2 regions of the Variovorax sp. GW460-12-1-14-LB1 genome follow, and region 2 is predicted to be linked to the other one. Evidence: predicted binding sites of a transcription regulator. Region 2 holds the regulator's gene; the other holds the start of a gene.
The links. Region 2 encodes LexA, which represses DNA repair genes until DNA is damaged. Its sites were predicted from a motif close to ACTGTATNNNNATACAGT; they were not measured.
Positions count from the first base shown of each region.

Region 1: imuA (translesion DNA synthesis-associated protein ImuA) is a predicted target of LexA. The motif match lies at 4,612-4,629, and genes of this name have one in related genera.

Region 1 covers NZ_JBWKYF010000010.1:46,511-54,051, forward strand. The annotation lists gene AC07Y4_RS07550 (error-prone DNA polymerase) at 1-2,495, opposite strand, end outside; gene AC07Y4_RS07555 (Y-family DNA polymerase) at 2,488-3,831, opposite strand; gene imuA (translesion DNA synthesis-associated protein ImuA) at 3,800-4,597, opposite strand; gene AC07Y4_RS07565 (ABC transporter substrate-binding protein) at 4,721-5,836, shown strand; gene AC07Y4_RS07570 (alpha/beta fold hydrolase) at 5,849-6,727, opposite strand; gene AC07Y4_RS07575 (LysR family transcriptional regulator) at 6,766-7,541, opposite strand, start outside.
Region 2 covers NZ_JBWKYF010000009.1:65,323-72,863, reverse strand. The annotation lists gene AC07Y4_RS07065 (MotA/TolQ/ExbB proton channel family protein) at 1-550, shown strand, start outside; gene AC07Y4_RS07060 (ExbD/TolR family protein) at 565-990, shown strand; gene lpxK (tetraacyldisaccharide 4'-kinase) at 991-1,986, shown strand; gene AC07Y4_RS07050 (Trm112 family protein) at 1,967-2,149, shown strand; gene kdsB (3-deoxy-manno-octulosonate cytidylyltransferase) at 2,146-2,919, shown strand; gene adk (adenylate kinase) at 3,055-3,711, shown strand; gene AC07Y4_RS07035 (asparaginase) at 3,742-4,728, opposite strand; gene lexA (transcriptional repressor LexA) at 4,802-5,485, shown strand; gene AC07Y4_RS07025 (hypothetical protein) at 5,632-6,012, shown strand; gene AC07Y4_RS07020 (D-2-hydroxyacid dehydrogenase family protein) at 6,179-7,186, shown strand; gene AC07Y4_RS07015 (MFS transporter) at 7,191-7,541, shown strand, end outside.

The DNA of each region.
Region 1 (7,541 bases), on a different contig from region 2:
CCATGGCGGCGCGCGTCCTGCACCAGTTGCGAAGGGCTGTAGAAGCCCATCGGTTGCGAGTCGAGCAAGGCGGCGAGGAAGCAGGCGGGCTCGTAGTTCTTGAGCCAGCTGCTCACGGTGACCAGCAGCGCGAAGCTCGCGGCGTGGCTTTCGGGGAAGCCGTAGTCGCCGAAGCCGAGGATCTGCTTGAAGATGGCTTCGGCGAACTCCTTCGGGTACTTGTTGTCCACCATCCCATCCACGAGCTTCGCGTGAAACTTGTCGAGGCCGCCCTTGCGCTTCCACGCGGCCATGGCACGACGCAACTGATCGGCTTCGTCTGCGCTGAACTTCGCCGCGATCATGGCGATCTGCATCACCTGCTCCTGGAAGATCGGAATGCCCAGCGTGCGTTCCAGCGCCGGCTTCAGTTCCTCTTTTTCGTAGAGGATCGGCAAGCCCTTGCGCACCCGCTCACGCTGCTTGAGATACGGATGCACCATGCCACCTTGAATGGGCCCGGGCCGCACGATCGCCACCTCGATCACCAGGTCCTCATACGTCTGCGGCTTCAGACGCGGCAGCATCGACATCTGCGCCCGGCTCTCGATCTGGAACACGCCGATGGTGTCGGCGTCGCAGATCATGTCGAACACCTTCGGGTCGTCGTTGGGGATGTGATGCATCTCCACCGTCGAGTTGCGCCAGCGGTTCATGTGGTCGAGCCCGCGGCGGATGGCGCTGAGCATGCCCAGCGCGAGCACGTCGACCTTGAGCATGCCCATGGCTTCGAGGTCGTCCTTTTCCCACTGGATGACGGAGCGATTCACCATCGACGCCTTCTCGACCGGCACCAGCCGCGTGAGCTTGGTGTGCGTGAGCACGAAGCCGCCCACGTGCTGGCTCAGGTGGCGCGGAAAGCCCTTGAGCCGCTGCGTCATCTCGATCCACTGGACCAGCTTGAGCCGGTCTTCCTTCACGCCGACGCGCGCGGCGGCCTTGTCGAGCTGTTCGCCGAGTGCGGTGTCGTCGAACCAGTAGTGGTCCTTGGCGAATTCGTCGACCAATCGCTCGTCGATGCCGATGGCCTTGCCGACGTCGCGCAAGGCACTGCGCGAGCGGTAGCAGATGACGACGGCAGCGATGGCGGCGCGCTCGCGGCCGTACTTTTCGTAGATGTACTGGATGACGAGTTCGCGTTTTTGATGCTCGAAGTCGACGTCGATGTCGGGTGGCTCCTTGCGATGGCGGCTCAGGAAGCGCTCGAACAGCAGGTGGCCTTTGTCGGGGTTGATCGCGGTGATACCGAGGCAGTAGCAGACCGCCGAGTTGGCCGACGAACCGCGGCCCTGGCAAAGGATGTCTTGAGAGCGTGCGAAGCGCACGATGTCTTCCACCGTGAGGAAGAACATCTCGTATTCGAGCTCGGTGATCAGGTCGAGCTCTTTCTGGACCTGTGTGCGCACCTTCTCGGGAATGCCGTCGGGGTAGCGCACCCGCGCGCCCTCCCACGTCTTGCGTACCAGCGTCTGCGCCGCCGTCTCGCTGCTGCCCACGGTCTCCAGCGGGTATTTGTAGGTCTCGCGGATCACCTCGGGATCGAAGCGGCACCGCTGCGCCACCGCCAGCGTGTTCGCCAGCATCGCGGGCAGGTACAGCTCGGCCAGCCGCACCCGCTGGCGCAGGTGCCGCTCGGCGTTCGACTGCAGCGCGAAGCCGCACTCGGCCACCGTGCGGCCTTCGCGCACCGCCGTGAGCACGTCGTGCAGCGGCTTGCGGCCGCGCGCATGCATGTGCACGTCGCCGGCCGCGACCAGCGGCACGCCGGCCTGCTCGCCCGCCTGCATCAGCGTGACGAGCCAGAGGTCGTCGTCGAGTTCGTTGAACAGTTCCACGGCCAGCCAGAGGTTGTCGCCGTACAGCGCCTTGGCGGCGGCCAGGTCGTCCTGCACGGTGGCCGCATCCGGCATGCCGCCCGGGGGGCGGTGCGGCACGAAGAGGACCTGGCAGCGCTGCAGCGAGGCGACGTCGCTCGTGTCCCAGTCGACGCGGTACTCGCCCTTGGGCAGTTCGGTGTTGCGCGCGGCGGTGATGAACTCGCAGAGGTTGCCCCAGCCTTCGGTGTCGTTCGCGATCACCACGAGCTTGAAGCGCTCGAAGCGGAATTCGCTGCCGAACAGCAGCCGGAATTCGGGGTGGCGCGGGATCAGCGCTTCGTCCGGGTGCTCGCGCTCATAGGTGTCCAGCTTGGCGGGCAGGTCGCGCAACGCGACATGCGCGCGCACGATGCCGGCCACCGAGCATTCGTCGGTGATGGCCAGCGCCGCATAGTCGAGGTGGTAGGCGCGCTCGACCACTTCCTCGGGCGTCGAAGCGCCGCGCTGGAAGCTGAAGTTCGTGAGGCAGTGCAGCTCGGCATAGCCGGGCAGGCCCGGCGCCGGGCGCAGCCGCTGCGGCAGCACATGCACCTTGGCGGGCTGGCGCTTGCGTTCTTCCTTGCCGCTCAGGTCAGGCATAGAACCCCTGCAGGTACCAGCGCACCTCGCCCGACGAAAAGCGCGTGGCGGGCCGCTCGCGAAAGATCCACACCAGGCCGGCCTCGGGGCTTTCGGCCACGTAGTAGTCGCGCATCGCGGGCTGGCCGCCGTCTTCTTCACCGCCCCACCAGCCGGCCTCCACGCGCTGCGGTCCGACCAGCTTGCGCAGCGGCCCGCAGTAGCACGGGCGCTCGCCGTCCATCTCGAGCCGCAAGGGCTCGGGCAGCAGCCAGGGCGGGTAGATCGCATCGGGCTGCGAGGCGGCGTCCTTGCGGGCCTTGTCGGGTACCGGCGTTTTCTCTTTCTGCAGCGCGGGCCGCCACCGCTGCTGGCGCTCGGGCCGGTGGTCGGCCTGCGCGAGCGGCACCACCACCTGGTCGGCGCCGAGCCGCACGCTGAGCCGTTCGACCATCTCGTGCAGCTTGTCGCCCTTGCGGTTGTCTTCCGGCAGGAAGCTGGTGCTGGCGCCGGCCAGCGGATCGGTTTCGAGCGTGCGCAGCTTCAGCCAGCTCGCGGGCGCGGCCAGCGTGGTGAGCGCGAGTTTTTCGGACAGCAGGCGGCGCAGGTGCGCCATGTCCTGCGTGGGCTCTGCCGTGCGCACGGTGAGCTGCTGGTGCGGCGGCAGGGTCACGCCGTTGAGGCGCCGCAGGTCGAGCGTCCATTGCAGCTCGAGCGCACGCGCGCCGCGCTGGCGGGCGCGCAGCCAGATCTGCAGCGCCGACAGCAGGCGGTTGGCCGACCACATGAGCTCGGGCCCGGTCTCGGCCAGCGCGGGCAGTTCGAGCTTCTGCTCGAACACGTCGGGCAGCGTGAGCCAGGCGTGGGTTTCGGGGCGCAGGCCCCAGGCGATGTCGAGCGCCTCGCGCAGCCCGGTGCCGAAGCGCCGCGTGAGGCCGCCACGCGGCAAGGCGGCCACATCGCCCCAGGTGCGGCAGCCCAGGCGCGCGAGCAGGTCGAGGTGGCCCTGCGCGGCCGTCAGCGTGTCCAGCGGCAGGCCGGCCGGCACGTCGGCGGGCCGGTGCTCGTTGCGCGCGAACAGGCGCAGCCGCGCCAGCGCGATCAGGCTGGTGGCGCCCTGCGCGCCGCGCATGCGCGCGTCGGGCGCGGGGTTGAGGGCCAGCAGCTGGCGCATCAGCGGCGCGCGACCGCCCCACAGGCGTTCGCAGGCCGAGACCTCGAGCATCAGCGCCTCGTCCTGCCAGGCGACGTGCGGCGTGAACTGCAGCGCCCACCAGCCCTGGGCCTCGGGCGGGGGCATGTCGGGGGCGTCGGCGTCCTCGGTTTCAGACGACCACTGCAAGGCGATCCAGTGCATCCGGGCCTCCTTTCCATGCGTCGATGCGCACCACCGTGGCCGACGGCGCGGCGGCCGGCGCCACGGGCGGCTGCAGGCGCAGCTGGCGTCGCACGCGGGCGGCGGCCAGCAGCGCGCTCATGCGGGCGTTGCGCGCCGGCACCCGCACCGGCGCGGCCAGCGGCGGCCCCCGGCGCTTGAGCAGGTGCAGCGCGATCTGCGCCGGATCGTCCGGGCAGCGCTCGGCGCGCAGGCGCAAGCGCGCGGGCGAGGCCGACAGCGCCACCGACTCGGGCCGGCACACGAACAGCAGCACCTCGTGCTGCGCGGCGGCCAGCTGCAGCCGCCGCAACTCACCCACGCGGGCCTGCGGCAGCCAGGCGACGACGGCGGCGATCTCGGCGCAGCGCAGCGCCTGCTCGCAGGCCCACAGCCGCGCGGCCGGGGCGTCGCTGCGCACGCACATCAGCGCCTCCACCGGCAAGCCCTGCGCCGCCAGCGCGGTGCCGCAGGGTTCGTAAGGCGCGCCGACCAGCACCACCGGCCCGCCGCGCGCCTCCACGGCCTGCGCCAGCGCGGGCAGCAGCAGGCGCCAGACATGGGCCTCGGGCGTGGCCTGCAGCAGCTCCGTCATCGCGCCCACGGGCCAGCCGCCGCCGGGCAACTCGGCGTCGAGCGCGGCATGCCCGGTGGCCACGACCTGCGCGTCGGCCAGGCCGAGTTCGTCGGCGTGCCAGACGCCGCGGCCCGCAGCGGTGGAAAAGGAGTCGAGGAAAGGGAGGCCCATGATTGCAGTTGTTAACTGTATTTTTATACAGTATTCCCCAGGTCGCAACCAGCGATCGATTTACCTGCGAAGGCCCGCGCCTTAAGATCGGTTTATTAACAATTAGTGACCATGAGACACAAAATGATTCACCTGCGGTTTCTGGCCCTCGCCGCGCTCGTCTTCGCAGGGGTGCCCGCCTCGGCGCAGCCCGCCAAGCCGCTCCTGATCGGCCAGACCTACGTGCAGACCGGCCCGCTCGCGTCGCTGTCGACCGAGCCGCTGGTGGGCATCCGTGCCATGTTCACCGCGCTGAACGCGAGCGGCGGCGTCAACGGCCGGCCGGTCGAGCTGCGCCAGCTCGACGACGCCTACGACCCCGCCAAGGGCGCGGAGAACGTCAAGACCTTCGCGCGCGACGGCGCCATCGGCGTGCTGATGCCCATCGGCACCTCGTCGGCGGTCGGCGCGCTGAAGGCGGCCAACGAGCTGAAGATTCCCGTCGTTGGCCCGTACACGGGCGCGGGCCCGGTGGTGAAGTTCAGCGAGTTCGGCTTTCCGGTGCGCATCAGCTTCGACGAGGAATACAGCCGCATCGTGAACCACCTGTTCACCATCGGCCTGTCGCGCATCGCCTTCGCGCACAACGACAACCCCGGCGCGCGCTCGGCGATGGAGAGCACGCAGAAGTTCATTGCCGAACGCGGCGACAAGATGGTCGGCAGCGTGGCCATCAAGAACGACGGCTCCGACGCGGCCGAACGCGCCGCCGAGCTGGCCAAGCTCAAGCCCAAGGCCGTGGTGCTGTCGGCCACCAACGACGTGGCGGCGAAGTTCATCGCGGCCTACCGCGCGGCCGGCGGCGAGACGGCCTTCTATTCGTTCTCGTTCCTGAATGGGCAGAAGCTCTTCCAGGACATCAAGAAGGACGCGGCCGGCGTGGTCATCTCGCAGGTCGTGCCCTACCCGTGGAACAGCGCGATGCCCGTCATCGCCGAGTACCAGGCGGCGATGAAGAAGATCGGCATGACCGAGTTCAGCTACGCGAGCCTGGAGGGCTACGTCACCGCCAAGGTCATGGTCGAAGGCCTGAAGCGCGCGGGCACCAACCCGACGCCCGAGTCGCTGCAGAAGGGCCTGGAGTCGTTCAAGACGCTGGACCTCGGCGGCATCGCCGTGTCGTACCGGCCCGGCGAGCACCGCGGGCTGACCTTCTCGGAACTGTCGATGCTCAAGGCCGACGGGCGCTACCTGCGCTGAGGCTGAACCGCTTCAGCCCAGGAAGCGCAGCAGCTGCGCGTTGACCTCGTCGGCGCGTTCGTACTGCACCCAGTGCCCCGCGCCGTCGATCACCACGCCTTCGCGGCCGGGGCCTTCGCTGGCCAATTGCGCCACCAGCGGACGCGAGTCGGCGGTGACGTCGAACTCGCCCCACAGCAGCAGCGTGGGCACACCCAGCGTGTCGATCGCGGCCTGCAGCCCGCCCGAGAGCGACACCTCCTTGCTGCGAAAGCGCGTGCCGTGGCACGAGAGGTCGTGGATCTCGAAGGCCAGCGGGTCGATGGCGGCCGGCGCGTGCAGCATCAGCGCGCCCAGGTTGTGCATGAGCGCGGCGCGCTCGGTCTCGCGGTCGGGGGCGGCGCGCCAGTTGATCATCTCGACCGTCATGCGGCGCAAGGTGCCGTGGCCGCCGCTGCCCATCAGCGCCAGCCGGCGGATCGCGCCGCGCCGCACCGCGAAGCGCGCGGCGGTGAGCCCGCCGAACGAGAAGCCGCCCAGGTCGATGGGCGTGTTAGCGCCGATGAGCGCATCGAGCGTGCCGCCGAGCGCGGCCAGGAGCGGCACCAGCGCGTCTTCGCCGGGCGCCACGCGCGGCAGCGCGTCGGAATCATGAAAGCCGGGCATGTCGGGCAGGAGCAGCGTGCGCTGCGCCGACAGCGCCTCGGCGTTGCGCAGCCAGTGCATCCAGCTGCCGTGGCCGCCGTGCAGCAGCACGATGGGCGGCTGCGTCGTGTCGGTGCCGAAGCGGCGCCAGCGCACGCGAATGCCGTCGTGCACCGGGTCGTGCGAGGTGGACAGGGCTTCGATGCGGGCAATCTGGCGCCGGGCTTCGGCGGATTCGTCGGGGGTGGGAAGAGCGGGCGTGGGCATGGCTTCATTCTGCCGCGCGGCCCGCGTGCCTCATCCGCTCACCCGCGTGAGGGCCGCGCCCGGCGCCGGTTGAGCTGCAGGTTGCGCGCGTCGAACACTTCCACCACCTGGTCGCGGAACTGCTTCATCAGGAGCGAGAAGTAGGCGTTGCGCCGCCAGAACAACCCGATTTCCAATGCCCAGACCGGCGCGGGCGACGGCAGCGCGGCCAGCCCCGTGCCCATGGAGGAACCGAGCGAGTCCGAGGTCATGACCGTCAGCAGGTTGGTGCTGCGCACCAACGGCGCAAAGACCGCGGGCGAGGCGTCCGACTGGAGAAAGGCGGTCGGCCCGTCGATGCCTGCGTCGCGGAACATCGACTCGACCCAGGCACGCAGCGTGATGCTCGACGGCGGCAGCACCCAGGGCTGCGCGGCCATGTCGTGCAGCGTGAACGCGCGCCGGTGAAAGGGATGCCCGTTGCGCGCAATCACGTACGACTCCTGCTCGCCGAGCACGGTGCAGGACAGCGCCGCGGGCACCTCGCGGTTGACGGCGGCAATCGCAAAGTCGAGCGCACCCGCTTCCAGTTGCTGCAGCAGCACGCCGCTGAGCTGCACCTGCGTTTCGAAGCGCACGTCCTTGCCGGTGCCGAGGAAGGCCGCGAACACGGGCGTCATTACCGACTCGACGATGGCGGGCACGGTGCCGATGCGCAGCTTGCCGGACTGCCCGAGCTTCATGTCCTGCACTTCGGTGCGCATGTCGTCCACGAGCTGTTCCAGGCCCAGGTTGCGCGCATAGAGCGCCTGCCCGATGGCCGTGAGCGCCACGC
Region 2 (7,541 bases):
ACGTTTCACCAGCCTCAAGACCGTCAAGGTCCTGCCGCCGAAGCTGCTGGACGAGACCATCACCGTGTCGCGCGGCGCGGTTCCCGGCCCGGATGTCGTGACCAAACTGGAAAGCAACTCGATGCTCGGCCAGGTGCTCGCCGCCGGCCTGCGCGCGCTGAACGCCAACCCGCGCTGCACCGAAGAAGACCTGCGCGCCGCCATGGAGGCCTCGGGCCGCACCGTGGCGCACAAGCTGGAACGCTACCTGCCGGCGCTGGCCACCATCGCCTCGGCCGCGCCGCTGCTCGGCCTGCTGGGCACGGTGATCGGCATGATCGAGATCTTCGGCTCGCAGTCGCCCGGCAGCGGTGCCGTCGGTTCGGGCAATCCGGCGCAGCTGGCGCACGGCATTTCGATCGCGCTGTACAACACGGCCTTCGGCCTGATCGTGGCCATCCCCACGCTGATCTTCTGGCGCTACTTCCGCAGCCGCGTCGACGAGTACCTGCTGAACCTCGAACTCTCGGGCGAGCGCTTTGCCCGCCACCTGAACGCCCTGCGCAAATGAGCACGCGGGGCCGCATGCAGTTTCGCCACGGCGCGCGCGACGAGCCGGAGATCAACCTGATCCCGTTCATCGACGTGCTGCTGGTCGTGCTGATCTTCCTGATGCTGTCGACCACCTACAGCAAGTTCACCGAGATGCAGCTGCGGCTGCCGACCGCGGACGTCGACGCCCAGCGCGACTACCCGAAAGAGGTGATCGTGGCAGTGTCGGCTGACGGCCGCTACGTGATCAACAAGTCGCCGCTGGCGGACCGCAGCGTCGACACCGTGGCCGCCGCGCTCGGCGCCGCCGCCACCGGTGGCAAGGACAGCGTCGTGATCATCAGCGCCGACGCCGCCAGCCCGCACCAGGCCGTGGTGACGGTGATGGAGGCCGCGCGCCGCGCCGGCCTGATGCAGATCACCTTCGCCGCCCAGTCGACGGCCCAGGCCGGTCACTGAGTGTCGACCAGCGCGCGGCTGCAGGACGCATGGCTGCGCCGCGGTGCGCTGGCCTGCCTGCTGTGGCCGCTGTCGCAGGTCTACGGCGCCCTCTTCGCGCTGCGGCGCGCCTTCTACCGATGGGGTTGGCAGAAAACCGGGCGTGTGCCGGTTCCCGTGATCGTGGTCGGCAATGTGATTGCGGGCGGGGCCGGCAAGACACCGGTCGTGATGGCCGTCGTGCGCCATCTTCAGGCGCGCGGCCTGCGGGTCGGTGTGGTGTCGCGCGGCTACGGCCGGCGCACCGACGACTGCCGTGAAGTCCAGGCCGACAGCGACCCGCAGGACGTCGGCGACGAACCCGCGCTGATCCACCATGCCACCGGCGCGCCGGTCTTCGTGGCCCGACAGCGCATCGAGGCCGCACGCGCCCTGCTCGAACAACACCCGGCCACCCAGGTCATCGTCAGCGACGACGGCCTGCAGCACTTGGCGCTGGCGCGCGACATCGAGATCTGCGTGTTCGACGACCGCGGTGTCGGCAACGGCTGGCTACTGCCCGCCGGCCCCCTGCGCGAGCCGTGGCCGCGCCATTGCGACCTGCTGTTGCACAGCGGCGAGCGGCCCGCCTTCGCCGAGGGCTACACCGCCACCCGCGAACTGGCGCCGCACGCCCTCGCGAAGGACGGTCGACGCATCCCGCTCGACACGCTCGCCGGCCAGCCCGTGATCGCGCTCGCCGCCATCGCGCGGCCAGAGGCCTTCTTCACGATGCTGCGCGCGCGCGGCCTGACGCTCGCGGACACCTTCGCGCTGCCTGACCACCACGATTTCAACGGCTGGCAACGACCAGCCGGTCCCGCCCTGCCCCTCGTCTGCACGGAAAAAGACGCCGTCAAGCTCTGGCAGCAGGCGCCCGACGCGCTCGCCGTGCCACTGCACTTCGAACCCTCGCCGGCGTTCTTCGCCGCCCTCGACGCGAAGCTATCATCGCTCGATGGATACCAAGCTGCTTGAACTGCTCGTCTGCCCCGTCACCAAGGGCCCGCTGACCTGGAACGCCGAGAAGCAGGAACTCTGCTCGCGCAGCGCGCGCCTGGCCTACCCGGTGCGCGACGGCATCCCGGTGCTGCTCGAGAACGAGGCCCGCACGCTGTCCGACGAAGAGCTGGGCCTGTGAGCTTCACCGTTCTGGTGCCGGCCCGGCTGGCTTCGACGCGACTTCCCAACAAACCGCTGGCCGACATTGCCGGCCTGCCGATGGTCGTGCGCGTGGCACAACGCGCCCGCCAGTCCGGCGCCCTTCGCGTGGTGGTGGCCGGCGACGACGCCACCATCATCGACGCCTGCAAGGCGCATGGTGTCGAGGCCCTGCTCACCCGCCAGGACCACGCCAGCGGCACCGACCGGCTGGCCGAAGCCTGCGAACAACTCGGGCTCGACGGTGACGCGATCGTCGTCAACGTGCAGGGCGACGAGCCGCTGATCGACCCCGCGCTGATCGATGCCGTGGCCGCCACGCTGGCTGCGCGACCGCAGGCCGCCATGAGCACCGCCGTCCATGCGATCGACTCGCTGGCCGACTTCATGAATCCGAACGTCGTGAAGGCCGTGCTCGACGCACAAGGTCATGCGCTCTATTTCAGCCGTGCACCGATCCCCTGGTGGCGCGACGGCTCTTCAGGCGGCGCGGCACCCTCGGTGCTGCCCAGCCCGGCACCGCTTCGTCATATCGGCATCTACGGCTATCGCGCGGGCTTCGTGCGGCAATTTCCGTTGCTGTCGCCCGCGCCCGTCGAAGCCACCGAAGCACTCGAACAGCTGCGCGCGCTGTGGCACGGGCACCGCATCGCGGTGCACGTGAGCGATGTGGCACCGGGCCCCGGGATCGACACGCCCGAAGACCTGGCACGCGTGCGCGCCGTCTTCGCGGCCGGCTCGCCTGCGTGAGCTGCAGGCCGCCCCGAGGGAGACGGCGGCAATTTGTCACGGGGACGCATGCTATCCTCAATGCAATTCCGCCTCGGCGCGCCTGAGGGCGCGCATGGGGCGCGACACAAAATCTAAGAACCTTCCGAGGACACCATGAGACTTATTTTGCTGGGCGCGCCCGGAGCAGGCAAAGGCACGCAAGCGACCTTCATCTGCCAGAAATACGGCATTCCCCAAATCTCGACCGGCGACATGTTGCGCGCCGCGGTCAAGGCAGGCACCCCCCTCGGGCTGCAGGCCAAGACGATCATGGATTCGGGTGCACTGGTCAGCGACGACCTGATCATCAACCTCGTGAAGGAACGCATCGCGCAGCCCGACTGCGACGGCGGTTTCCTGTTCGACGGCTTCCCGCGCACCATTCCGCAGGCCGACGCCATGAAGGCGGCCGGCGTCAAGCTCGACTACGTGCTCGAGATCGACGTGCCCTTCGGCGACATCATCGAACGCATGAGCGGCCGCCGCTCGCACCCGGCCTCGGGCCGCACCTACCACGTCAAGTTCAATCCGCCGAAGGTGGAAGGCAAGGACGACGTGACCGGTGAAGAGCTGATCCAGCGCGAAGACGACAAGGAAGAGACCGTGCGCAAGCGGCTCGACGTCTACAGCCAGCAGACCCGTCCGCTGGTCGACTATTACTCGGCCTGGGCCAAGACCGACCCGGCCGCCGCGCCGAAGTACCGCGCCATCCAGGGCGTGGGCACGGTCGACGAGATCACGCAGCGCGCGCTTGCCGCCCTGAACAGCTGATTCAGAGGCTGATTCGTCAGCCTCTTTCTCCTAGCCGCCCTCCGCCTCCGGCAGGGCGGCCACTCCCAAGAGTTCCAGCACCAGCGCGACCCGCGCCTTCACCGGCGTGAGTGCGCTCGCATCCCGCAGCCCGTCACCGGGTTTCGGCAGGATGCGTCCGTTGGCACAGCGCGTGGCGCGCAGCACCGACACGCCACCGCCCTGCGCCTTCAGCGCTGCGGCTTCCAGCGCGTGGTGCACGGTGCCGTTGCCGGTCGTGGCCACGACCAGGCCGCGCAAGGGCTCAGCCGACGGGAGCAGCAACGCCTCCACGATCGCACCGCTCGCGCCCGCGTGGCTCATGACGATCTCGACGCGGGGCCACGGCTTCGATACCGCCTCCAGCCGCGCCGCATCGAACGGCGCTCCCTGCGGCCACGCACGCACGCGCCGCACTTCGCCCTCCTCCACATAGCCGACCGGCCCCGCATCGCCCGACGCGAAGGCATCGAGACGGTAGGTGTGCACCTTCTGCACATCGAGACCGCTGTGGACCGTTCCCGCGCACACCACCGTCACGCCCCGTGCGCCGGGCGTCGAGGCCACAGCGAGCGCGTCGCGCACGTTCTGCGGACCGTCGGGCGACAGGGCCGTTGCCGGGCGCATCGCGCAGGTCAGCACCACCGGCTTGGCCGGCGCGAGCACGGCGTGCAGGAAGAAGGCCGTTTCCTCCAGCGTGTCGGTGCCGTGCGTGATCACGATGCCGGCCACATCAGGCTGCGCCAGCCAGTGCGCGCAACGCGCGGCCAGCTGGCGCCAGGTGTCGGCGTCCATGTCCTTGCTGTCGAGCTGCGCGACCTGCTCCGCCACCAGCGCCACGCCGGCCGGCGCCTCGATGCCGCCCAGCAGGTCCGCCACGCCCACCTGTCCGGCGGTGTAGCCGATGTTGTCACCGCTGCTGGCGGCCTTGCCGGCAATGGTGCCGCCGGTGCCCAGCACGACCACGCGGCGCGTCTCGGACGAAGAGGAATGAGTCATGGCTTGTCAACTTTTGAAAACTGGTTAAAAATACAGGTACTGGATATCTAGCCAGTGCCGCAAGGAAACCACTATGCAGTTCGCAGTGAAGCTTACCGCCCGCCAGCAGCAGATCCTGGACTTGATCCAGGGCGCCATCGCACGCACCGGTGCGCCGCCCACGCGCGCCGAAATCGCCAACGAGCTGGGCTTCAAGTCGGCCAACGCCGCCGAGGAGCACCTGCAGGCCCTGGCCCGCAAGGGCGTGATCGAACTCGTCAGCGGCACTTCGCGTGGCATCCGCCTCAAGGGCGATGCGCTGCGCTCGCTCCACGAAACGCGCCACCGCGAAGGCAACCAGTTCTCGCTCTCGCTGCCCGGCATGGCCCAGCTCGCGCTGCCGCTCATCGGCCGCGTGGCGGCGGGTTCGCCCATCCTTGCGCAAGAGCACGTCGACCAGACCTACTACGTCGAGAACACGCTGTTCCAGCGCCAGCCCGACTACCTGCTCAAGGTGCGCGGCATGTCGATGCGCGACGCCGGCATCATGGACGGCGACTTGCTCGCCGTGCAGGCCACGAAGGAAGCGCGCAACGGCCAGATCGTGGTGGCACGCCTGGGCGAAGAAGTCACCGTGAAGCGCCTGAAACGCAACAAGCAGGTGATCGAGCTGCACGCCGAGAACCCCGACTACCCGACCATCATCGTCCAGCCCGGCGAGCCCTTCGAGATCGAAGGCCTCGCGGTCGGCCTCATCCGCAACACGATGCTGATGTAGCCCCCCGGGCCTGCGTGCTGCCAGCAGCACGCACCTCATCCGGCCGCGACAGGTGGCGGGCGTATGGCGCGAAGTCGCCATCACCCTGTCGTGGCCGATTCAAGAAATCCTGCCTGTGTTCAACCTCATACTTTTTTGGAGTTCACATGGGAATCGCCCTCCTCGCCATCGCCGACCTCTGGTCGCCCCTGCAATCGCTGGCCACCCGCTGGATGCCCGCCCGCCGCCCGTCGCATGGTGAGAGCGGCGACGCTGCCGCTGGCCTGCGCTACGTGGCCATTCGCCCGGCCTGCACGGCACGCACCGCTGGCAGCCCGGCGCCGGCCGCGTCACCGTCCGCCGCCACGCCCGCCCGCCCGCTGCGCGTGGTCCGCGTGGTCGACCGGCAAGGCTCGCAGCGCGGCTGCGCCAACCGGGTCGTGATTTCCGGCCGCATGGCCGACGTGTGCGCCGAACTCGACCGGCTCGCCGCGCTGGAAGCCGCGGAAACCGGCAGCGGCGCGCCCCGCCCCAGCCACCTGCACTGAGAAAGTGCCAACGAACCCGCCGTGCCTGCGCACTCTGCGCACCCTCATGCGCACGGCGGATTCACTGGAATCGGCCTGAAACAGGCCTCCCGGGCGCCATCCGGCACCGGGTATCCAAACGTTCACACGTGCGACGTGCCGATGCTGCGAGGCACAATGGCATGCCATGAACATTGTGATCCTCGACGACTACCAGGACGCCGTGCGCAAGCTGCAGTGCGCTGCCAAGCTGGACGCTTACGCCGCCAAGGTCTACACCAACACGGTCAAAGGCATCGGTCAGCTGTCGGTTCGCCTCAAGGATGCGGACGTCATCGTGCTCATCCGCGAGCGCAGCCAGATCTCCCGCCAGCTGATCGAGAAGCTGCCCAAGCTCAAGCTGATTTCCCAGACCGGTCGCGTCGGCGGCCACATCGACGTCACGGCCTGCACCGAACGCGGTGTGGCGGTGGCCGAGGGCTCGGGTTCGCCGCAGGCGCCCGCCGAACTCACCTGGGCGCTGATCATGGCGGCCATGCGCCGCCTGCCGCAGTACATCAGCAACCTCAAGCACGGGGCCTGGCAGCAGTCGGGCCTCAAGTCGGCGTCGATGCCGCCGAATTTCGGCGTGGGCTCGGTGCTCAAGGGCAAGACGCTGTGCATCTGGGGCTACGGCCGCATCGGCCAGCTGGTGGCCCGCTATGGGCAGGCCTTCGGCATGCAGGTCGTGATCTGGGGCCGCGAGGCCAGCTGCGCCAAGGCGCGCTCCGACGGCTTCCAGGTGGCACAGAACCGCCACGAATTCTTTGCGGCCGCCGACGTGCTGTCGGTGCACCTGCGGCTCAACGAGGACACCCAGGGCCTCGTCAAGCTCGAAGACCTCTCGCGCATGAAGCCGACGGCGCTGTTCGTCAACACCTCGCGCGCCGAGCTGGTCGAGGCCGATGCCCTGCTGGCTGCGCTCAACCGCGGGCGCCCCGGGCTGGCGGCCATCGACGTGTTCGAGAGCGAGCCTCCGCTGCAGGGCCATGCGCTGCTGCGCCTCGAAAACTGCATCTGCACGCCGCACATCGGCTACGTCGAGCAGGAAAGCTACGAAAGCTACTTCGGCCAGGCGTTCGACAACGTCGTGAGCTTCATCAAGGGCAACCCCACGAACATCGTGAACCCCGGCGCGCTGCAGGTCCGGCGGTGAACGCATGAGCCGGCCCGCGCCGCAGCGAGGCGCGCTCTGGGCGCTGCTGGCCGGCAATTTCGTGATCGGCACGGGCGTGATGGTCGTGCCGGGCACCCTCAATGAGATCAGCGCCTCCTTGGCCATCAAGGTCGCCACCGCAGGCCAGCTGATCAGCGCGGCCGCCTTCGTGATGTGCCTGGGCGCCCCGCTGCTGGCCGCCGCGGTCGCCGGCTGGGACCGCCGCAAGCTGCTCGCCCTCACCCTGCTCTGGTACGCCGCGTGGCACGTGGTTGCGGCGCTCGTGCCCAGCTTCGGCGCGCTGCTGCCGGTGCGCATGCTGACGGTGATCGCGCCCGCCATCTTCACGCCCCAG